Regions from separate parts of the Actinoalloteichus fjordicus genome, predicted to be linked through region 2. Evidence: riboswitches for the same ligand, from Rfam matches in the RefSeq annotation. Region 2 holds a riboswitch; each other region holds the start of a gene.
The links. Region 2 has a riboswitch for cobalamin ahead of UA74_RS32085 (hypothetical protein). Riboswitches for the same ligand answer to the same signal wherever they lie in the genome.
Positions count from the first base shown of each region.

Region 1: linked by a shared signal. The riboswitch ahead of UA74_RS11350 (ribonucleoside-diphosphate reductase subunit alpha) and the one ahead of UA74_RS32085 (hypothetical protein) in region 2 are both predicted to bind cobalamin.
Region 3: linked by a shared signal. The riboswitch ahead of metE (5-methyltetrahydropteroyltriglutamate--homocysteine S-methyltransferase) and the one ahead of UA74_RS32085 (hypothetical protein) in region 2 are both predicted to bind cobalamin.

Region 1 covers NZ_CP016076.1:2,526,317-2,534,063, reverse strand. The annotation lists gene UA74_RS11365 (metal ABC transporter permease) at 1-376, opposite strand, end outside; gene UA74_RS11360 (metal ABC transporter ATP-binding protein) at 373-1,428, opposite strand; gene UA74_RS11355 (metal ABC transporter solute-binding protein, Zn/Mn family) at 1,425-2,426, opposite strand; cobalamin riboswitch at 2,613-2,858, shown strand; gene UA74_RS11350 (ribonucleoside-diphosphate reductase subunit alpha) at 3,044-5,578, shown strand; gene UA74_RS11345 (ribonucleotide-diphosphate reductase subunit beta) at 5,673-6,761, shown strand; gene UA74_RS11335 (winged helix-turn-helix transcriptional regulator) at 7,146-7,643, opposite strand.
Region 2 covers NZ_CP016076.1:4,274,712-4,282,458, reverse strand. The annotation lists gene UA74_RS18250 (NAD(P)/FAD-dependent oxidoreductase) at 552-1,589, opposite strand; gene UA74_RS18245 (isoprenylcysteine carboxyl methyltransferase family protein) at 1,586-2,101, opposite strand; gene UA74_RS18240 (UbiA family prenyltransferase) at 2,385-3,239, shown strand; gene UA74_RS18235 (hypothetical protein) at 3,390-4,268, opposite strand; gene UA74_RS32090 (prenyltransferase/squalene oxidase repeat-containing protein) at 4,265-5,851, opposite strand; gene UA74_RS32085 (hypothetical protein) at 5,851-6,435, opposite strand; cobalamin riboswitch at 6,523-6,679, opposite strand; gene UA74_RS18225 (ferredoxin) at 7,101-7,295, opposite strand; gene UA74_RS18220 (cytochrome P450) at 7,591-7,747, opposite strand, start outside.
Region 3 covers NZ_CP016076.1:2,540,144-2,547,890, reverse strand. The annotation lists gene solA (N-methyl-L-tryptophan oxidase) at 274-1,419, opposite strand; gene UA74_RS11410 (MBL fold metallo-hydrolase) at 1,653-2,282, opposite strand; gene UA74_RS11405 (S-(hydroxymethyl)mycothiol dehydrogenase) at 2,282-3,367, opposite strand; gene metE (5-methyltetrahydropteroyltriglutamate--homocysteine S-methyltransferase) at 3,626-5,926, opposite strand; cobalamin riboswitch at 6,076-6,328, opposite strand; gene UA74_RS11395 (acyl-CoA thioesterase) at 6,408-6,956, shown strand.

The DNA of each region.
Region 1 (7,747 bases), 1.7 Mb from region 2:
CGCTCTGTCCGCCGGACCCGGCGGCGGAGAGCCGGGTCAGCAACACGATCCCGAGGGTGAAGGCGGCGGAGAGCACCACGCCGATCGCCACGTCCGGGCTGACCCGCCCGGCTCGCTCCAGACCGATCATGGCCAGCGCGGCGAGCAGCGCCGAGATCGCCGCCCCGATCAGGAGCACCGGAGCGTCCTTCACTCCCCCGACCATGAAGGCGATCACCACGCCGGGCAGCGTCCCGTGACTCATCGCGTCGCCGAACATGCTTCGACCGCGCAGTACGGCGAAGGGCCCGAGGACTCCGGCCAGCATGCCCAGCAGCGCGGAGCCGCCGATCACCACGGACGCGGCGTAGGACAGGCCGAGGACTCCGCCGGTCATCCCGTCCGCTCCGGTCCGGACCCTGCCGAATCCGAGCCGGGTGTGTCCGAATCGGGCGCGTTCGAATCGGACGCTCGGGAATCGGACGCTGGGGAATCGGACGCTGAGGAATCGGATGCTGAGGAACCGGACGCTGAGGAACCGGGAGCGGTCGGGTCGGACGCAGCGGAGCCGCGCGCAGGTGCCCGGCCTTCGACGTCCGCCTCGGTGGTCCGGTCGGTGCCGTCCGCCGTCGGCGGGGTCGCGGAGTGGGCGTCGCGGTCTGCGGAGTCGGCGCGACTCGGCATCGGGATGCCGTAGGCCGCCTCCAGGTGCTCGGGCCGCAGCACGCGGCTCACCGGCCCGTCGGCGATCACCCGGCCCGACAGCAGCACGGCGTGGTCGAAGTGGTCCTGCACCGTGCGCAGGTCGTGATGCACCATCAGCACCGAGCGGCCCTCCTGCTCGCACAGCTCGACGAGCAGCGTCAGCAGTCGTGTCTCGGTGCTCGTGTCGACGGCGGCGAAGGGCTCGTCGAGTACCAGGAGGTCGGCCTGCTGGGCCAGTGCCCTCGCCAGGAACACCCGCTGCCGCTGACCGCCGGACAGCTCGTCCAACGGCGTGTCGGCCGAGTCGGTGACCCCCGTCCGCAGCATGGCCTCGCTGACGGCGCGGTCGTCCTCCCGAGTCAGCCTGCGGAACCAGCCGCGATGCGGGTAGCGACCCATCTCCACGACTTGTACGGCCGTGACGGGGAAGTCCTGGGCGACGGCATCGCGCTGCGGCACGTAGGCCACCCGCCTGCGCACCCGGGCCAACGGCTCGCCGAGCAGTCGGATGGCGCCCCCGGTCGACGGGAGCAGACCGAGCGCGGCCTTGATCAGCGTCGACTTGCCCGCGCCGTTGGGCCCGACCACGGCGGTGAGTCGGCCTGCGGGCACCACCAGCTCCGGCACCGTCAACACGGTCCGCCCGCGATAGCCGACCGTCAGCCCCGTCGCGACGAGGGCGGGCGCGGGCTCGGTCGCCCCTGGAGTCGGCGAATCGGGCGTGGCGGCTGCGCGGCGGATCATCGCAGTCCCGCCACGAGCAGGTCGACGTCGGCGCGGACCATGCCGAGGTAGGTGCCCTCCGGCGTGCCTTCCGCGCCCGCCGCGTCGGAGTACAGGCTTCCGCCGAGCGTCGCCGTCGCGCCGAGGGCGGCCGCCGCGTCGAGCACCGCGGCAGCGGTCTGACCGGACACGCTGGACTCGACGAACACGGCCCGCACGCCGTGCTCGGCGATGACGCCCGCCACTCGATCGATGTCGCCGATGGTCGCCTCGTCCACAGTGGACACGCCCTGCACCGCCTCGACCCGGATGTCGTAGGCGCGGCCCAGGTAGCGGAAGGCGTCGTGCGAGGTGACCAGGATGCGGCGGGACTCCGGAATCTCGGCGAGCCGCTCGCCGACCTCCTCGTGCAGTTCGCTCAGCTCGACGCGATGCCGTTCCCAGCGGCCGTCGAAGCGGTCGGCCCGGTCGGGATCGAGTTCGGCGAGCGTGCCGCCGACCGACGCGAGTGCGTCTCGCCACAGTGCCACGTCGAACCAGATGTGCGGGTCGTACTCCGTCGCCGAGCCCGCTTCCTCGGCGGGAAGGAGCGAGGCGGTCGGCACGGTCTCGCCCACGAACAGGACCGTGGTGTCGCGGGCGAGATCGTCGAGCACCGGCCGGAGCCCGGCCTCCAGATGCAGGCCGACGGCGACGATCAGGTCCGCCTCCCGCAGCAGCCGCAGATCACCCGCCTGGGCCTGATAGAGATGCGGGTCGACGCCGCTGCCCATCAGCCCGGTCAGCTCGATGTCGGTGCCGCCGATCTCACCGACGGCGTCGGTGAGGAAGTTCGTCGTGGTCACGACCCGGAGTCTGCTCCCTGCCTCGCTGTATCCGCCGCCGACGTCCTGGCGCACTGCCCAGGCCGACGCGGCGAGCACGACCAGCAGCGCCGAGGTGATGCCCAGCACGACGCGGCGGCGGCGACGGGCTCTGCTGCGGTGTCTGCCCGATTCGGCTTCCGTTGCCCCGTCCACGGCTCTCCTCTCGAGAAGGACGCCCACTCTGATGAGAGCAGTTTTCACTAAGAACCGGGTCGCGTCACCCTCCCGGTCGGCCCGGTCACCCTGTGATCGCCTCGTTCTCGGCGAGTCACCCTAGCCGACCACAGTCGGGAACACGCCAGGATGTTGGGGTGAGACAAAGCACCGACCCCAACATGTAGTCTCACCCCCGCTGATGGTTCGTCAGGGCGCCTGCCGGTGTCATGACGAGGAGACAGGGAACCCGGTGCGAGTCCGGGACTGCCCCGCAGCGGTGAACGGGAACGAAGGCCGTCGCCGTCCATACCGGACGGTGCACACACTAGGAGACCTCGGTCTCTCGGGAAGTGACGGCCGTAGGACCGGCGAGTCCCACCTCGCCGGAAGCCCGTGAGTCCGAAGACCTGCCATCGGCGCGTGCCACCGAGCACGCCGTCCGAGGCCTCGAGGGTGGGCCGTGTGGACAGCGACGGATCATGCCATCGGCAGGTCCGCGTGCTGCCGCGCGCTCCTCCTCGGGGGTGAACCGATGCCGCCCCGGCTACGAGGAGACCACCGTGACCGTCGAGTCACTCCGACCAGCACGACCCGTTCAGGCAGATCGCCGCGCGATCGCCGAGGGGATTCCCGCCTCCGCCGCTCCCGCGCCGCTTGAACTTCCCGATCGGGTGATCCGGGTCAAGGACGCGGACGGCGCTCTCGCTCCACTCGACGTCGAACGGCTCGCCGCGACCGTGCACGAGGCGTGTGCCGGGCTGGCAGGCGTCACCGCGCAGACCGTCCTCGACGAGACGGTGCGCAACCTCTACGACGGCATCGACGCCGACGAGCTGGCGCTGGCCCAGATCATGGCCGCCCGCAGCATGGTCGAGATCGAGCCGCACTACTCGCAGGTGGCCGCCCGGCTGCTGTTGGAGAAGCTGCGTGCCGAGGCGTTGACCTTCCTCGGCCGCCCCGTGCCCGACGCGAGCCCCGAGGCGGTCGCGGCGAGTTACCCGGCCGCCTTCGAGGCCTTCGTGCGGCGCGGCATCGCCCTGGACCTGCTCGACCCGACCCTCGCCGACTTCGACCTCGGCCGGATCGCCGCCGCGCTGCGCCCGGAGCGCGATCGGGACTTCCAGTTCCTCGGCCTCCAGACGCTCTACGACCGCTACCTCCAGCACAGCGGCGGCGTGCGGTTCGAACTGCCGCAGATGTTCTTCATGCGCGTCGCGATGGGCCTGGCACTGCGCGAGGACGAGCGCGAGGCGCGGGCGATCGAGTTCTACGAGCTGCTGTCCACCTTCGCCTTCATGTGCTCCACCCCGACGCTGTTCAACTCGGGCACCACCCGACCGCAGCTCTCGTCCTGCTTCCTCACCACCGTCGAGGACGACCTGAGCGGGATCTTCCACGGCATCCGCAACAACGCCATGCTGTCGAAGTACGCGGGCGGACTCGGCAACGACTGGACGCCGGTCCGCGGCCTCGGCGCGCACATCAAGGGCACCAACGGCAGCTCGCAGGGCGTCGTCCCCTTCCTGAAGATCGCCAACGACACGGCGGTGGCCGTGAACCAGGGCGGCAAGCGGCTCGGTGCGGTCTGCGCCTACCTGGAGACCTGGCACGTCGATGTCGAGGAGTTCCTCGACCTGCGCAAGAACACCGGCGACGACCGGCGCCGCACCCACGACATGAACACGGCGAACTGGGTTCCCGACGAGTTCCTCCGCCGCGTCGAGGCCGACGACCAGTGGACGCTGTTCTCCCCCGACGAGGTCCCCGACCTGCACGACCTCTACGGCACCGCGTTCGCCGAGCGGTACCGGGAGTACGAGCGGGCCGCCGACCGGGGTGAGATCAGGGTCTTCCGCCGGGTCCGGGCCGTCGAGCTGTGGCGGCGGATGCTGACCATGCTGTTCGAGACCGGCCACCCGTGGATCACCTTCAAGGACCCGTGCAACCTGCGCTCGCCGCAGCAGCACATCGGCGTGGTGCACTCGTCGAACCTGTGCACCGAGATCACGCTGAACACCTCCGCCGACGAGGTCGCCGTCTGCAACCTCGGGTCGGTCAACCTGGCCGAGCACCTGCGCCCCGGCCCCGACGGACGGCTGGAGCTGGATCGGGAGCGGCTGGCCGCCACCGTCACCACCGCCGTGCGGATGCTGGACAACGTCATCGACGTGAACTTCTACACGATCCCCGAGGCACGACGGTCGAACCTGCGGCACCGCCCGGTCGGCCTGGGCATGATGGGCTTCCAGGACGCCCTGTTCCAGCTCGGTCTGCCGATCGCCTCCGATGAGGCGGTGGCCTTCGCCGACCGCAGCATGGAGGAGATCAGCTACCACGCCATCGCCGCGTCCAGCGAGCTGGCGGCGCAGCGCGGCAGCTACGAGTCCTACGCGGGCTCGCTGTGGAGCCGGGGCGTGCTGCCCATCGACTCGATCGCCCTGCTGGCCGAGCAGCGGCAGAGCGGCGACCTGGTCATGGACACGACGTCCACGATGGACTGGCAGTCCCTGCGCGAACGGGTCCGCACCGTCGGAATGCGCAATTCGAACGTGATGGCCATCGCGCCGACCGCGACCATCGCCAACATCTGCGGCGTGAGCCAGTCCATCGAGCCGCAGTATCAGAACCTGTTCGTGAAGTCGAACATGTCCGGCGACTTCACCGTGGTCAACCCGCATCTGGTGGCCGCGCTGAAGGAGCGGGGTCTGTGGGACGAGCAGATGATCGCCGACCTGAAGCGTCACGACGGCAGGCTGGGCGCGATCGGCCGCGTGCCCGCGGAGCTGCGCTCGCTCTACGCCACGGCGTTCGAGATCGACCCGAAGTGGCTGGTGCTGGCCGCCTCCCGCAGGCAGAAGTGGCTCGACCAGGCGCAGTCGCTGAACCTCTACCTGGCCGAGCCCAGCGGCCGCAAGCTCGACACCCTGTACCGGCTGGCCTGGCGCTCCGGCCTGAAGACCACGTACTACCTGCGGGCGCAGAGCGCCACCCACGTGGAGAAGAGCACGTTGCAGGGCACCGACGGCAGGCTCAACGCGGTCCAGGCGGGCGGACCAGCACCGACGCCCGTCCCGGCGGCCGAGGTTCCCGTCGCCATCTCGGCGGCGGCCTGCGCGATCGACGAGCCGGATTGCGAGGCCTGCCAGTGACCAGGACGCACCCGATCACCCGGCCGACCGCCGGAGCAGGCACGGGGCCCGGCAGCAGGGCCGCCACCGAACACGAGCGCAACGGAGCAGACCGATGACCGGAGTCGAGACGCAGCGCACCGCCCCCGTCGAGGGCAGCGGCCTCGGCGAGATCGACCGCCAGGGCGGCCGGGTCGACGTCGACGACAAGGCGATGATCAACGCCAGGGCAGACGTCAATCAGCTGCTGCCGCTGAAGTACCGCTGGGCCTGGGAGAAGTACCTCGCGGGCTGTAACAACCACTGGATGCCCACCGAGGTCTCCATGCAGGCCGACATCGCGCTGTGGAAGTCCGCCGACGGGCTGACCGACGACGAGCGTCGGATGATCAAGCGCAATCTGGGCTTCTTCGCCACCTCGGAGTCGCTGGTCGCGAACAACATCGTGCTGGCGGTGTACCGGCAGCTCACCAACCCGGAGTGCAGGCAGTACCTGCTCCGCCAGGCGTTCGAGGAGGCCGTGCACACGCACACCTTCCAGTACATCTGCGAGAGCCTCGGCCTGGACGAGGGCGAACTGTTCAACATGTACCGGGAGGTGCCCTCGATCACCGCGAAGGCGGCGTGGGCACTGGAGTACACCCGCAACCTGGAGGACCCGGAGTTCCGCACCGGGACCTTCGAGGCCGACCAGGCCTTCCTGCGGGACCTGGTGGCCTTCTACGTGATCTTCGAGGGCATGTGGTTCTACACCGGCTTCGCCCAGATCCTCTCGCTGGGCAGGCGGCACAAGATGGTCGGCATCGCCGAGCAGTACCAGTACATCCTGCGGGACGAGTCGATCCACCTGAACTTCGGCATCGACGCCATCAACCAGATCAAGATCGAGAACCCTCGGCTGTGGACCGAGGAGTTCCAGGACGAGGTGCGGCGGATGCTCGTCGAGGCCTGTGAGCTGGAGGTGGCCTACGGCCACGACACGATGCCCAGGGGCGTGCTCGGCATCAACGCCGACGCCTGCGAGCAGTACATGCACTTCATCACCAACCGACGCTGCGTACAGCTCGGTCTGGAGCCGGTGTTTCCGGCGACGGAGAACCCCTTCCCGTGGATGTCGGAGATGATCGACCTCAAGAAGGAGAAGAACTTCTTCGAGACGCGGGTGAACGAGTACCAGACCGGCGGGGCGCTGGACTGGGACTGATCGGGTAGCGATCAGGGGGAGGTGGTCGGTGATCATGTCAGCGCTGTACTCGCTGCCTTCTTCTCCGAACGTGCGGGGAAGAACGATCTGTCCGAGCACCTCCCCCACCTCGGTGTGCCGGTCCGGCTCAGCCGAGGGCACCGGGGCCGCGCCGCAGACTCGACCTCGCGGAGCCGGACCGGACAGCGCCTCGGCGTGAGACCGACCCAGCCGGTTTGCGAAGAGGAGCCGGTCGGAGTGCGTGCGGAACAGATCACGTCGGCATAGATCAGGTCGGCCACGAAACACGAGTTCCGGCAGTCCTCGGAACTGCCGACCGGCAGGCATGACGAGTAGTAGGCCTGCGGCCTGCGGCGGCACTCGCGTCCCGGCTGTCCGATGCCGCTATCCCATGCCTGCTATCCGATGCTCCGGCAGCGTCGACCGCCGAGCCGTACCCGCGTCGCTGCTCGGGCCCGTCGTCCCCTCGTCGTAGCGGCTGCGGTTCTCGTTGATCTCCACGCGGTGGTCCCTGGCCCAGTCGGAGAGTCCGATCACCGCGTCGAGCAGCGTCTCGCCGAGTCCGGTAAGCGCATAGTCCACCCTGGGCGGGACGCTCGCGTAGACGGTGCGTGTGAGCAGCCCGTCGCGTTCGAGCTGGCGCAGGGTCAGGGTCAGCATCCGCTGCGAGATGCCCGTGACGGTGCGATGCAGCTCGCCGAAGCGGAGGGTTCCCTCCGCCAGCGCGCCGATCACCAGCACGCTCCACTTGTCACCCACCCTGCCGAGGATCGAGAGCACCTGGCGGCAGACCTCCTCGGCGGGCTCTGCCGTGCCCGGCTCCGGCCATGGCGAGGACGGCAACGCGCGTCGCGTCGCCGCCGAGTCGCTGGTGGCGGCCAATGGTCACCTCCGTGTTCGTGACTGACATGAATGTGCCGTCTTGTGGCTGGACCCTCGATGACAAACGATGCTGCTACGCACAAAGCGTAAGTGTCGACGTCGGA
Region 2 (7,747 bases):
GTCCGGCCCATCTCGGCCGCGTGCCGGAGACCTGCTTCGCCGGGGCGCCGACGGGCGGGCGGGGCGTTCCGGCTTGCGAAGGCTCTTGACCTTGCCGGAGTGAGTTGGTCGAAGTCCTCTGCCTCCTGGTGCGGCCCACCCCGACGAACTGCCCACCATCCCGGCTGACATCGGGCCATCCCCGCTTGCGCGGGGCTTACGCAACTCTGCTGTCGGAGATCAGCCTCGGCGGTGGACCACCCCCGCTTGCGCGGGGCTTACGCACGGTTGCACGACAGCTGCGCGTCCTTGCCCGGACCACCCCCGCTTGCGCGGGGCTTACACCCGGACCTGCGACGACCGCTCCGCGATGGTCGGACCACCCCCGCCTGCGCGGGGCTTGCCCTTCGCCACCTGCGGCGCAGCTCGGGCGTTATTCATCTGTGATGCTCCATGGTAGGCGGACTCGCGACCTGACTTCTGTGCAGGGAACGCACCGATCGATTCGTCCTCTGTGGACAACACTGCGGTCACGTTCCGCTCGACCCTGCGCCTACGGCCCGCCACCTCGCTCACGCCAGTGCGTTGACGACGGCGCCGAACACCGAGGGCAGGCGCTCGGCGGCCGGGACGATCCGGCCTGCGGTGAGCGGGTTCGCCCTGGCCAGCACCAGACACTCCGTCAGCAGCCGGTGGCGTCGGGTCGCGCGCAGCCAGGCGCGTTCGTACTCCTGCGGCCGATCCCGGCGCAGGCTGTCCACCAGTGCCGCCGCGCCCGCCATGGCCAAGGTGATGCCCTCACCGGTCAGCGCGTCCACATAGCCTGCCGCGTCGCCGACGAACAGCACCCGGCCGCCGCCCGCGACCCGCCGTCGCATCCGTTGTCGCAGCGGTCCCGCGCCGCGCACGGCGGTGACGGCCGACGCCGCCGGGAATCGTGCGAGCAGCGCGGGATACTCGGCCAGCTGCTCACCGAACGGCGCTCGGCGGCTGGTCAGCAGGGCGACTCCGGTGAGTTCGGGCCCGAGCGGAGTCAGATAGGCCTCGCCAAACGGTCCATAGTGGACCTCGACGGCCGAGGAGGGCGGGGCGACGGCATAGTGCCTGCGCAGTCCGAATCGGGCCGGGCGGGTGTCCTCGGTCCGGAGGCCGAGCGCGCGGGCCGTCGGCGAGTGCAGCCCGTCGGCGGCTGCCAGCCAGCGGCCGCGCAGGTCCGGGCCGAGCGCGGTCACCCCCGTCGCGTCCACCCGCACCTCGTCGACTCGGGTGGGCAGGATCGGCACGCCCGCGTCCAGCACCGCCTGATGCAAGGCCGCGTGGAGCACGGTCCGCCGCACCCCGAGACCGGGGCCCGCGCGGAAGGCCGCCCGCACCTGCCGATCGCCCTGGATGTAGCTGATGCCGTCGATCCGATGGCCGGGCACCGGCACGCCCAGCGCGGTCAGCGCCCGCACCGCACCGGGCAGCAGCCCCTCGCCGCAGGCCTTGTCCGTCGGGGCCGCGCGCGGCTCGATCACCACCGGCCGCAGGCCTGCCCGCACGGCGTACAGGGCGGTGGCCAGTCCGGCGGGCCCGCCGCCCGCGATCAGCAGATCGTGGTCGAGACTCATGCGGTCGCGAGCTGCGCCAGCGCCCTGTCCTCACAGCGGATGCGGACCGTGAGCAGCGCGGCGTTGGCCACGGTGAAGGTCAGCGCCGTCAACCAGGCCGAGTGCACCAGCGGCAGCGCGATGATCTCCACGACCACCGCGACGTAGTTGGGATGCCGAAGGAAGCGGTACGGGCCGCTGCGGACGGGCTCGGCGCCGGGCACGACCAGGACGCGGGTGTTCCAGGCGTCGCCGAGCGAGACGATGCACCACCAGCGCAGGGCCTGGGCCAGCACCACCAGCGCGAGCATCGGGACGCCCAGGGCGGGGATGAACGGCCGGTCGAGCAGGACGGCCTCGGCCAGGCACGCGACGAGCAGCCCGGTGTGCAGGACGACCATCACCGGATAGTGGCCTCGACCCGACTCCACCGCGCCCCGTGCCAGACTTCGTCGACCGTTGCGCTGTGCCACGACGAGTTCGGCGAGCCGTTCCAGCGCGACGGCCAGGACGAGCAGGATGTACCACAGCATTCGGACTACCCGTCGTCGATGGTCAGGGGTCGATCTCTCGAGGATCTTCCTCCGAAGATAACGGGCATCGGCCGGAACCCGCCTGCCGTCGGCGTGCCGATCTCGCCGGTCTCCTCGGCTGGGCCGGGTCGGATCTGGCCGCCAGCTCGGCGAAACTCGCTGCCCGGTCGGCGTGGGACCGCCCGGGCCGAGGCGTTTCGCGTGTATCACTGGGCTGGTGGACCTGCGACCTCGTTCCGCCCCGTCGACGTCCCCGGCCTCTCCGACGTCTCCGGCCTCCCCGATGTCCCCGATCTCTCGGCCGTCTCCGGCCGCCCGCCTCGGCGCGTTGCTCGGCAGTGCGCATCCCGAGCCCGCCGTGGCGGTGACCCTGTTCACCACGGTGCTGGCCGTGGCGACCGGTCGGGGAGCGGGTGGGTCGGCGTTGGTCGCCGCGTCGGTGTTGGCCGGACAGCTCTCGATCGGCTGGTCCAACGACGCGCTGGACGCCCGGCGGGACGTGCTCACCGGTCGTCGCGACAAGCCGGTGGCCGCCGGGGCGCTCTCGCCGCGCGTCGTCGGAGTGGCCGCGGCGATGGCCCTGCTGGTGTGCGTCCCGCTGTCGCTGGCCAACGGACTCCTTGCTGGCTCGGTGCACCTGCTCGGCATGGTGGCGGCGGGCTGGGCCTACAACCTCGGTCTCAAGCGCACCGTCGCCTCCCCGTTGACCTACGCCGTGGGCTTCGGGACGCTGCCCGCGTTCGTGACGCTCGGGCTGCCCGGCGCGCCCTGGCCCGCGTGGTGGGCGGTCGTCACGGCCGCCCTGCTCGGCGTGGGCGCCCATCTGGTCAACGCACTGCCCGACATCGAGGGCGATCTGGCGACAGGGGTGCGGGGATTCCCACAGCGCATCGGGCGGGCCGCCTGTCGGACCTTGACGCCGCTGGTGATGCTCGCCGCGGTGGGCGTGCTGCTGGTGGGGACGCCGGGGCGGATCGATCTGCCCAGTCTGATCGTCGCCGGGGTGGCGGTGGCGGTGGCGATCGCCGGGACGGCGGTGCCCGCTGCGCCGGACAGCCGACGACCCTTCCGGGCCGCCGTGCTGACGGCCGCCCTGGCGATCGTGCTGTTCCTCTTCAACGGGTCGGCCGTCGTGTGAGGGCCGGTCCGTCGAGTGCGGGCCGCCGGTCGGCGCCTGCGGCTCGGGCTGTGACTCCCGGTCATGGCGACAACCCACGGGTGAACTCGGGCCGCTCCACGGCCGCCGCAGCGTCCCGGCGCCCCTGCCTTGACTCCGCCCCGCCGCCGCTCACTCGGCCGCGCGACGGCGGCGTCGGGCGATGATCCCGGCGCCGATGCCCAGCACCCAGATCGCGGCGAACGCGATGATCGTCGCCCATGGCACCCCGCCGGCCCCGGTGGCGTCCTGGGCGGTCTGCTCGGTGCCGTCCGCCGCGACGGACGGGTCCTGACCCGCCGACCCGTCGAGCGCGGGCGCCTCGGTGTCGCTCTCGGTCTGCTCGTCGCCGTCCTGCTCGGTGGGATCGGCCGGGTTCTCGGGATCGGTGGCGGCCCCGTCCGTGGGCGCCGTACCGCCCTCGGCGGGCTGCGCAGGCTGATGCGGCCGGTCGGCCGAACCGCCGGGCGCGGGATCCCCCGGCGCGGCGGGCGGGGCCGGATCGCCGGGATTCGGTGCGTCGCCTGGTCCGCTCGGAGCGAACCGTGCCCTGGCCGCCGAACCCGTCATCCCCGGTGGATCGCCCGCGCCGAAGGACCAGCCCTCGACGCGGTCGGCCTCGGGATAGGACGCCATCGCGCCCCGTGTGCTGTACGACCAGCTGCCGCCGCCCTCGTCGATCCAGTACGACCAGTAGGCGTCCCCGGAGGGCGTGTCGTCGCACGGTTCCTGATCGGGGCCGGGCCGATCGTCGATGCGGCAGACGAACCCGGCACCGTCGTGCGCGGTGCCCGCGAGTCGGAAGCCTGCCTCCTGCAACGCCGCGTATCCCGTCTCGGGCGTGCCGGGGACGCAGCGGGACACGGTGCCCCCGAGCGAACCGAAGTCCACGACCACCACGACGCCGGTCTCCGCCGTGCAGGCCTGCGCGGCGGCCGGGGCGGGCGTCGGGGCGGCCAGGGTGACGGCGGCGGCGAACAGCGCCGTGCCCAGCAGACGCGTCAGTCTCATCGCGGCACTCCGCCCCGTCGACGTGGCCTGCTGATCAGCAGGTAGCTGATCGCCGCCAGCAGCAGCGCCACGCCCGCCGAGGACGCCAGCCCGACGGGACTGCGCAGGAAGTCGCCGACCAATGCCAACGAGGTCGCAGGCGCGGCCGTCTGCTCGGCCGGCCTGTCCACCGCCCGAGGCTCCTGGGCGACCGCCAAGGGAGGATCGACCCGAGGGGTCTGATCGACGGCGTCGGGATTCTCGCCCGCCTCGCCCTGCGCGCCGTCGAGACCGGGACTGCCCGGATCACCGCCGAGCCCCGACTGGCCGGGATACCCCGGCTCGCCAGGTAACCCGGGCTGCCCGGGAAGCCCCGGTTGTCCCGGCTGACCGGGAAGGCCGGGCTGACCGGGCTGACCCGGTTGTCCCGGCTCGCCGGGACTGCCGTCGGGCGGCTCGGGCGGCGGCGTGGTCGTCGGCGGCTCGGGCGGCTCGACGGGTGGTGTCGCCGACAGCCCGAGCAGCGCCTGCGCGGTCGCCCGCCGCAGCCGGTCCTGGTTGCCCGCGCGGCTCCAGTACAGCGGCCCGTCGGTCTGGACGTCCAGGTAGTCGCGCGCCGAGTAGGAGACCGCGCCGGTCATGGCGCCGGGGTCGACACCGGCACGGAGCTGGATCGAGGTCAGCCAGCCGCCCGCGCGTCCGGCGGGCCCCGTCTGGTCCGCGACGGTGAGCGCGAGGGCGGCGAGACCGGTGCTGTTGGCGTTGCGGGTCTGCTCGATCAGCTCCGGCGTGGAGGAGTCGAAGCCGAAGGCGCCGTCGTGGTACTGCCGGTCGAGCAGCCAGCGCACGCCCCGATCCAGGGCGCCCGCGTTACCGCCGACCTCGGCCAGCGCCCAGACGGCCATCGCCGTGTTGTCGACGCTGACCAGCGCGTCGTCGCTGCCCGCGCAGGTCGAGCCGACGTTCTCGGGCGGGGGGTTCGCGCGGAAGCCGCCGCTGGGGCACTGTTGCCGCACCAGGTAGTCGATGCTCGCTCGCTGATCGATCGGCGTGCCGGTGTGCCGGGCGTGCTCGTCCATGGCGATCAACGCCAGCGCCTGGGAGAAGGTGTTCGACAGGTCTCGTCGCGGGTCGTAATCACCCGCGTTCAGGTTGCGGTACCGACCGTCGACGTCGAGCGTCGCGGTGAGCCGGTCCACCAGGTCGATCGGGACACCGTTGGAGTCGACGCCCCAGTCCGCCGGGTCGACCCCGGCCCGCAGGGCGACCATCAGTCGTTTCGCGAGAACACCGGAGTTGGCGAGGTTGCCGTTGTAGAACATCTCGCGCAGCGCGCGGACGCCGAGATCGAAGGTCGTCCCGGTGCGGCCCGCCGCATGCAGGCCGAGCAGCGCATCCGCCTGCAGGCCCGCGTCGGGGGAACCAGGGGTGGCGCTGGGATAGACGTAGTCGAGTCGGACGAACTCCCGTTCCAGGAACTCGGCCGCCGTGCCCGCCTCGGCCGACGCGGCGATGATCGCCGGGTCTGCCGAGGCGGCAGAGGGAACGACCGTCGAGGCGAGGAGCAGCGCTCCCGCCGTCAGGCCGAGGAGAGGCTTGAGCATCAGCTGGTCGGCGTCCAGTTCGGGTCGAGTGCCTCGTCCAGCGTCAGGCTCATCTCGTTCGGGTCGGCCACGGTGCCCGCCCCGAAGGAGAAGCCGAGGACGTCGCCCAACGGCGGGTCGTAGGTGTCCACGCCCTCATCCGCATAACCCCACGCGTCGCCGGCCACGTCGGGCACCCAGAACGCCCAGTACGGCGCGTTGGGCAGGAAACCGTCGCACGCGTCGGCGGTGGCCGAGGGCAGGCCGTCGATCCGGCACAGGTACTGGTAGGGGCCGGTCTCGCCCTGTCCGATGCCGTGCTCCGGCGCGACGTCCACATCGGTCAGCGCGGCGAACGCGGTCGCCGGGTCGCCGTCGGTGCACCGCCGGACGACGTCGCCGCCCGCGTGTCCGGTGAAGTCGACGACCACCGTGACGCCGGTCGTCCCGGTGCAGGGACCGTCGGTCCAGGCGACGGTGACCGAGTCGTCGGCGGTGGGCGCGGCGGCCGGGACGGCCGCGACGGCCGTGCCGCCGAACAGAAGCAGAGAACCTGCGAAGAGGCCGGTTAAGAGACGACGCCGGACGGAGAGGCTCAAGGACATGGCCTGTGAGTTCCCTTCGGTTCGGGCAGACCGCAGTCCGGAGCCGCGCAGGCTCCGAAGCTCCGCGCTGCACACCACGACAGAGGAGCCGAGCAGTACCGCACGACGGGCATTCCGACTGACACCCGAGGAACACGGGTGCTCACGGCTGCGGGACAGTGCCGGACTCACACCGGCTTCCCCCATCGAACGGCAGGACGCATTCGTCTCTTGTGGAGAGACGACCTCTCGACGGTAGCTCATCGGGCAGCGTGGAGGAAGACGCCTTCTTCACCACAGGTTCACATCGGGTGGCGGCGGGCGGGGCGCGCGAGGGGGCGTGTCCTGCGGGCTGCGGTGCACGGGACCCCGGCGCATGCGCCAGGGCGGAGCCCCGAACACGGCGGCAGGGCACCCGCGGGCCTGTCTGCCTCGGCGTCTTCCTTCGCCGACGCGGCTCGGCAGTGTGGCTGTCAGCGACTCGCGCCTTCCGTGCCGACGGCGGCTCGCCGAGATGGACTTCGGTTGCGGCGGGCCGCCGTGGCTCTGTGGCGGCTCGCCGCCGTTGGCCCTCTGTCGGCTTGCCGCCGTGCCCAGCCGGGGCCCGGACCGATCCGCCCGCGACATCCGGTCCGCCCGCGGCCCCGGCCCGCGTCACCCTCGGAGCGCCCCGGCCCGCATGGCCGTCACGTGGTGACGGTGATCGCCATGCCGGGGCACACCGCCGCCGCCTCCCGGACCGGGCCGTGCTGGCCCTCGGGAGGATCGGCGTCGAGCAGCAGGACGATGCCGTCGTCCTCCCGTTGATCGAACACCGCCGGGGCGAGCAGCACACACTGGCCCGCTCCACAGCACTTCTGGGTGTCCACGTCCACGTGCATCGGGTGGCTCCTCTCATCGGGGACGGCCCGCTAAGGCCGATGGAAGTCCGCGCAGCCTGGTCGGCATCGCGGTCGAGGTGCCCCGGGTGGGGCGTCCGGCGGACACGTCCAACGCGTGCCCGCCGACCGCCGACCGCCGCGCGCCGACGGCGAGGCCTGCTCGCCCCAGCCGGCGGGCACCGCAGATCGCCTGCGGCACGGCCGATCGGACGCTGGTCGGCCCGGCCCGGCGGGCGCCGGATGAGGGCCGCATCACGCCGGAATGATCAGCGCAGCACGGATCTCGGGCGTCCGGTCACCACCGGACCGGCAGTCGATCGAGCCCGCCGACGAGCAGCCCCTGCCGGAGAGGCAGCTCCTCGACACCGACGGCGAGTTCCAGTCCCGGCAGCCTGCGCACCAGCACGCTCAGCACGGCCTGGAGTTCGGTGCGGGCCAAAGCCTGCCCGAGA
Region 3 (7,747 bases), 1.7 Mb from region 2:
CGTCTGCTGCCCGGGTCTCGTCCCGCCACGCGGGACGAACGCGGCGGGTCGGAGAAGCCGGCGGCGTCCGACGGTGAGCGGCCGCACGTCTCCGCCTGCCGCCGCACCGTCGCCTGCCGCGAAGTCCGGCCTATCGGGGCAGCAGTCCGCCGGGCAGGTGTCGAAGCGGGAATTCCCGAACCGGCCGAGCCCGCGAGGGTCCGCGCCGGTTGAGGACGCAGGCGGACGGTCGCAGCCGGGCGACCGGCCTCGGCCGAGGGTGTCCCCGGTCGATCAGTCCTCGACGCCGAACCGGCGGGGATCGAACATGTCGATCGGATGGCGGGTGGCGCCGTCGGTGACCAGGTCGGCCAGGATCTCGCCGATCACGGGCACGAACTTGAACCCGTGCCCGGAGAAGCCGCACGCCAGGGTGACCCGGTCATGACGCGGATGGGCGCCGATGACGAAGTCCTCGTCCGGGGTCGTGGTGTACATGCAGGTCTTCGCCCGAGCCAGCGGGCCGGGCAGTGCGGGCACCCGGTTCGACAAGAACTGCCGCAGCTCCTCCTCCTCGCCCGGTGCCACGCGGCGATCGATCGTGTCGGGCGTGCAGGTGGCGCCGCCACGGAAGAAGGCCGCCTTCACCGTGCCGTCGGACTCGGCGTGCATCGGGAAGGCATAGCCCTGCCGCTGCCGGGCGTCCTCCCAGATGAAGATCGGGTGCCGCTGCTCGGCGAACACCTCCGGCGGGCCGGTCGGCCGGAACCAGAACTGCACCACCCGCTCGACGACGAGCGGGAGTCCCAGTTCCGCGAGCAGTGCGGGACCCCACGCGCCAGGACAGATCACCAGGTGATCGGCCCGATGGACGCCGTCCTCGGTGCGCACGGTCACGCCCGCGTCGTCGGCGGCCCAGGAGTCCACCCGGACGCCGTGCCGCAGTTGGGCACCGTGGCGTCGGGCCATGGTCAGGTTGGCCAGCACCGCGTTCTCCGGCGAGACGAAGCCCGCCGCCGCCTCGTAGAGGGCGATGTCCGAGTCGGCCGGGGTCATCGTGGGAAACCGGCGGCGGATCTCGGCGGCGTCCAGCAGTTCGTGGTCGAGTCCGTGCTCCCGCGCGCTCGTCAGGCTGCCCGCGACCGCGAGGCTGTCCCCCGCCCCGATCATCAGGCCGCCCGTGCGATGCCGGATCTCCACGGCGGACTCGGCCTCCAGCTCGTCCCACAGCTCGTAGGCGCGCAGCAGCAGGGGAACGTAGTCCGCGCCTTCGAAGTAGGCCTGCCGGATGATCCGCGATCCGCCATGGCTGGAGCCCTGATCGTGGGCGGCGGGGAACCGGTCGAGGCCGAGCACCCGCAGGCCCTTGGCGGCGAGTCGATGAACCGCGGCACTGCCCATGCCGCCGAGGCCGATGACGATCACATCGTGGGAGGACATCGTGGACTCACCTCATACTTCGGGGTTCGCGACTGCTGTCCGGCTCCGTCGTGCGCAGCCCGCCTCGGACTCTGCCCGGCTCCGCCGCTCGCTGTCCAGACCCTTCCTCGACCGCCGGTCGCCACGGCGGGTCCGCAGGGCCCGCGCCTGCGCGGGCTGCGGCTCAGCTCGGCGAAAGAGCCCGCCCGCCACGACATCGGACGTCGGCGGGCGGGCAGGCAGGCAGGCAGGACTCAGTGTCCCCTGGCGATCCAGGCAGGCAGGGCGGGTGCCTCGGCACCGATGGTCGTGCGATCCCCGTGCCCGGTGTAGACCACCGTCTCCGCAGGCAGGGTCAACAGCCGATCCCGGATCGAGGCGATGATCGTGGGGAAGTCGGAGAACGACCGACCGGTGGCCCCCGGCCCGCCCTCGAACAGGGTGTCGCCGGTGAAGACGGCGGACAGTGCCGGGGCATGGAGGCTCACCGAGCCCCAGGTGTGGCCGGGCGTGGCCAGGACGTGCAGTTCGATGCCCGCGACCGTGAGCACCTGCCCGTCGACCAGCTCACCGCCCGGCTCGACACCGGGGTGCGCCTGGTCCCAGAGCTCACGATCGGCGGGATTCAGCAGCACGGGCGCGCCGACGGCGGCGCCGAGGGCCACCGACCCGTTGACGTGGTCGTTGTGCCCGTGGGTGCAGACCACGGCCGTCACCCGGCGGCCCGCCACCGCCTGCTCGACGGCCGCCGGGTCGTGCGAGGGGTCCACCACGACGACCTCGGCATCGTCGCCGATCAGCCAGACATTGTTGTCGACCTCGAAGTCCTGGTCGTCCAGGCTGAAGACTCCCGAGGTGACGACCTGCTCGATCCGCGCCGCCATCAGAGCACCACCACCGAGCGAAGTACGTCGCCCTGATGCATCCGAGCGAAGGCGTCCTCGACGTCTTCCAGCCCGATCTTCTCGGTGACGAAGGCCTTCAGATCGAGCCTGCCCTGGAGGTAGAGGTCGATCAGCATCGGGAAGTCGCGGCTGGGCAGACAGTCGCCGTACCAGGAGGACTTGACCGCGCCACCTCGGGAGAACACGTCCAGCAGCGGCAGTTCCAGCGTCATCTCCGGGGTGGGCACCCCGACCAGCACGACCTTCCCGGCGAGATCGCGCGCGTAGAAGGCCTGCGTGAAGGTCTGCGGGATTCCCACGGCGTCGATGACGACGTCCGCCCCGTGCCCGCCGGTCAGCTCCTTGACGGCGGCGACCACGTCGACCTGGTCGGCACGCACGGTGTCGGTTGCGCCCAGCCCGGTGGCCCACTCCAGCTTCTGCGGGTCCAGATCCACCGCGATGATCTTGGACGCGCCCGCGAGCCGCGCACCCGCCACGGCCGCCGCGCCCACTCCGCCGCAGCCGATGACCGCCACCGAGTCGCCCCGACCGACCTCGCCGGTGTTGATCGCCGCGCCGAGCCCGGCCATGACGCCGCAGCCGAGCAGCCCGGCCACCGCCGCCTCGGCCTTCGGGTCGACCTTCGTGCACTGGCCCTGGTGGACCAGGGTCTTCTCGGCGAAGGCCCCGATGCCCAGCGCCGGGGACAGCGGGGTGCCGTCGGTCAGCGTCATCTGCTGCGTCGCGTTGTGCGTCGCGAAGCAGTACCAGGGTCGGCCCCGGCTGCACGCGCGACATCGGCCGCAGACCGCACGCCAGTTCAACACCACGTAATCGCCCACGGCGACGTCCTCGACGCCCTCGCCGACGGACTCGACGGTGCCCGCCGCCTCGTGTCCGAGGAGGAAGGGGAACTCGTCGTTGATACCGCCCTGCCGGTAGTGCAGGTCCGTGTGGCACACCCCGCACGCCGCGACGTCCACCACCACCTCGCCCGGTCCCGGATCGGGGACCACGATCGTCTCGACGGTGACGGGGGCGTCCCGTGCGGTGGCCACGACCGCTCTGACCTGCTGCGGCATCCGAACTCCTCTGGTCGACCCGGTGCCCGGCGCCTCGGCGGCGTCGGGGCGAAGGATCACGGTAGAGCAGCACAGGCCGCCGATCCACCGCCACGCGGGGAGTCCGCAGGCCCCCTTCCGGGGGTGACGCACACACCGAGTGCCTCGGGGTCGGATCGGCCGCCGCCTGCCGGGAAGAACGGCCGATCCAGCGGATCGCTCGACGCCCGGCGCCGGACTCACTCGCGGGTGACGTCCGGCGCCGGGCATCGGCGAACGTCAGCCGCGAACCTGCGTCCGCAGGGCTCGGGCCGCCGAGACCATGGCACGCAGGGCGGGTTCGACCTCGGCGTATCCCCTGGTCTTCAGGCCGCAGTCGGGATTCACCCACAACCGGTCGCCGGGCACCGCGTCCAGCGCCGCGCCGATCAGCCGGGTCACCTCGGCCTCGTCGGGCACTCGCGGCGAATGGATGTCGTAGACGCCGGGACCCACGCCTCGGCGGTAGCCGATCTTGTGCAGGTCGTCCAGCACCTCCATCCGAGAGCGCGCCGCCTCGATCGTCGTCACGTCCGCGTCGAGCGCGTCGATCGCGTCGATGACGTCCCCGAACTCCGAGTAGCACAGATGGGTGTGGATCTGCGTGCTGTCGGCGGCGCCGGAGGTCGCCAGCCGGAAGGAGTCGACCGCCCAGGCGAGGTAGTCGGCGCGGTCGGCCTCCCGCAGCGGCAGCAGCTCCCGCAACGCGGGTTCGTCCACCTGCACGATGCGCAGCCCGGCGCTCTCCAGATCGCGGATCTCGTCGCGGAGCGCCAGCGCCACCTGGCGTGCCGTGTCGCCGAGCGGCTGATCGTCTCGGACGAAAGACCAGGCCAGGATCGTGACCGGTCCGGTGAGCATCCCCTTGACCGGCCGCTCGGTCAGCGACTGTGCGTAGGAACTCCACTCGACGGTCATCGGGGCGGGCCTGCTGACGTCGCCGTGGATGATCGGCGGCCGGACACAGCGGGAGCCGTAGGACTGCACCCAGCCGTGCTCGGTGGACAGGAAGCCCGCCAGGTTCTCGGCGAAGTACTGCACCATGTCATTGCGTTCCGGTTCGCCGTGGACCAGCACGTCCAGGCCGATGTCCTCCTGAAGCGCGATGACGTCGGCGATCTCCGCGCGCATCCGCCGCCGGTACTCGTCCTCGTCGATCCGGCCCGCCCGGCGGTCCGCCCTCGCCCGGCGAACCCCGCCGGTCTGGGGGAAGGAGCCGATGGTCGTGGTGGCCAGCGGCGGCAGGCCCAGCCGTTCGGCCTGGCCCTCGACCCGGACCTGATAGTCGGCCCGCCTGCTGTGCTCCGGACGCAGCGAGTCGAGCCTGGCCCTGACCCGCTGGTCGCGGGCTGCCGCGCCTTCGCGTGCCCGCAGGGCCCGCCGCGACTCCTGGAGCTCGGCGGCCACCTCGTCGGCCCCGCTGAGCGCCTTGCTCAGCAGGACGACCTCGTCCACCTTCTGTCGAGCGAAGGCGAGCCGGGCACGCAGCGCGGGGTCGAGCCCGGATTCGGCGTCGAGGTCGTAGGGGACGTGCAGCAACGGCGCGGAGGTGCCGACCTCGACCTTGTCGGCCACCCCGAGCAGAGTCGCGCAGTAGGCGAGGGCCTCGTCGAGGTCGGTGCGCCAGACGTTGCGTCCGTCGACGACCCCGGCGAGGAGGGTCTTGTTCCGAATCCCGGCGATGCTCGCGATGCCCACCAGGTCGGCCCGACCCGCCACGAGGTCGAGTCCGACGGCCTCGATCGGCGCGTCGGCGAGCACGCCCAGTGCGTCAGCGAGTGCACCGTGATAGCCGGTGACCAGGAGATTGGGTCGCCGCTGAGCCTCGCCGAGCCTGCGGTAGGCATGGGCGAGCGCGTCGAGTTCCGCCGGAGTCCGATCGGCTGCGAAGGCGGGTTCGTCGAACTGGACCCATTCCGCGCCCGCGTCCGCCAGCTCGGCGAGGAGTTCCAGCTGTGTGTCGATCATCGCGTCGAGCAGGTCCAGCCGGTCGAAGCCTGCCGGAGCGTCGGGGGCGGACTTGGAGAGCAGCAGGAACGTGACCGGCCCGATCAGCACCGGCCGGGTGGTGATGCCGAGGGCAGCGGCCTCCCGGAACTCCTCGACCGGCTTGCGGCCGGCCAGTCGCAGCACGGTGTCCGGGCCCAGTTCGGGCACCAGGTAGTGATAATTGGTGTCGAACCACTTGGTCAGCTCCAGGGGCGCGAGGGAGTCGGCTCCCCTGGCGGCGGCGAAGTAGGCGTCCAACGGCGTGCGACCCGACTCGGTATAGCGGGCGGGCAACGCGTCGACCAGGACCGCCGTGTCGAGGACCTGGTCGTAGTAGGAGAACGTGTTGGAGGGCACCGAGCCGAGGCCTGCGTCCCGCAAGGCCGTCCAGGTGGCCGCGCGCAATGCGGCCGCGACCTCGTGCAGGGCCGAGGCGTCGATCCGCCCGGCCCAGTACGCCTCCAGGGCACGCTTGAGTTCTCGATCGGGTCCGATCCGGGGGTAGCCCAGGACCGTGGCGCCGAGCGCCGGGACATGCGTGCGATGGGTCACTGCTCTCTCCTCGCGAGGCGGCAACGAAACCCCGAGGCGGGCACGCGAGCGACCGGAACGCGAGCAGAACGGGCAGGACCGAGACCGGTCCCCGACTGACTGCTCACCCCGGTCCTCCCGCGAAGACCTCGGAGCGGCACGGACCCGTCGGGACCGCGCCGCCGACGGCAGGTCTTCGGACTCACGGGCGCTTCCGACCGTCGAGGTCGGCTGACCTACTGTCCGTCGCTTCCCGGAGGCCGGACCTCCAGTGCTGTGACCGTCCTCGCTGTGAGGACGGTGACGGAGTTCGTTCCCGCTCACCGCTGCGGGGCAGTCCCGGATTCCCACCGGGTTCCCTCTTGCCTCGTCACCGCCGCTGATCCACGCCGTTCGGCGTGGGCCGTGGACGCCGACGAACCATCGGCGAAACCGATCCTAACGGGCTCGTCTCGACGCGGACTCGACATCTCGCAGGCCGGGATCGCCTACCCTCGACGCCATGCATCCCGTCTCCGAGCTTCCCGGTAAGCCGACCTCGGCAGCGGCCACCACGCTCAGTCAGATCATGACCGCGACCGAGACGAACCTGTACGGCACGGTGCACGGCGGCGTGATCATGAAGTTCGTCGACGACGTCGCGGCGGCCTGCGCCGGGCGACACTCGGGTGGCACGGCGCTGACAGTGTTCATGGACGAGATGCTGTTCCTGATCCCGGTTCGCGTCGGTGATCTCGTACACGCCAGCGCCCAGGTCAACTGGACGGGTCGCACCTCGATGGAGGTCGGGGTGCGGGTCGTGGCCGAGCGCTGGAACGAGTCGGTGCCGCCCACGCATGTGGCGAGCGCCTACCTGGTGTTCGTCGCGGTCGACTCCGACGGGAAGCCGAGACCGGTTCCCGAGGTCCTTCCCGAGTCGGCGACCGATCGACGACGGCACGCCGAGGCGGGCATCCGCCGTGAGCACCGGTTGGCCCGACGCGCGGCCATCAAGCGCAGTCGAGAGGTCGGCCCCGAGCCTGCGGCCTCGGACCCCGCTGCCCGCTCCTGAGTCACGGTCGGCGCCGAGGCGATCCGGCGGGCAGGCACGGCGGCGGCCTGTCCCGTCCGGGCCAGGCCGGCGAGGTCGCTCGGCGGGGCCGGACCGGTGCCCGCCCGACCACTCCCCGCCGCACGCGGCCTGCGAGGCAGGGCAGCCGCCCGCCCTCGGCGCTCGCAGCGAACGATGGCTGCGTCCCGGCGCAGGCGAACCCGCCGACAGGCAGGCCGGGCGAGGATGGTCGGGGCGGAGAAGCCGAGTGCGGGCGGTTCGTCGTCACCCCTCATCGACGACGAACCGCCCGCACGTGCAACAGCGGACCCGAGCAGACATCGGGCGACACCACAGACGGGCCTCCCCCCTGCACCCGCCTGCCGTGCCGTCCGCAGGGCCGCCGCCCCACACCGTGACGGCTTCCCCCTCACCGACCGAGCACACCCCCGGCGCTCGTCATCCGCCCGATCGGGGGAGTCCGGCCGCGCTCCGTCAGCGCGGAGAACGGCCGGGGGCGGCGTCATCGGGCCTGCCGATCGGCCGTCCACTCACCACGGAGCCACCGTCCGTTGCGGAGCACCGTGTCGCCACGGCGCCTGCCGGTACGGGCGCCGTGCCCGGCTGACCGCGGTCGAGATCCCCGTTCTCGTCCCCGTCACCGGGTTTCGCGGCACCGAGATGCCAGGGACGCTGCCGCTCCGGGCGCGCCGCCGAGGGCACGGGGCCCCGTCTCGGTCGATCGTCCGACGTCGTGCGGATCAGCGGCTCTCCCCCACGGTGCACCGCCGCCGCGCGCATCGAGATCAGCC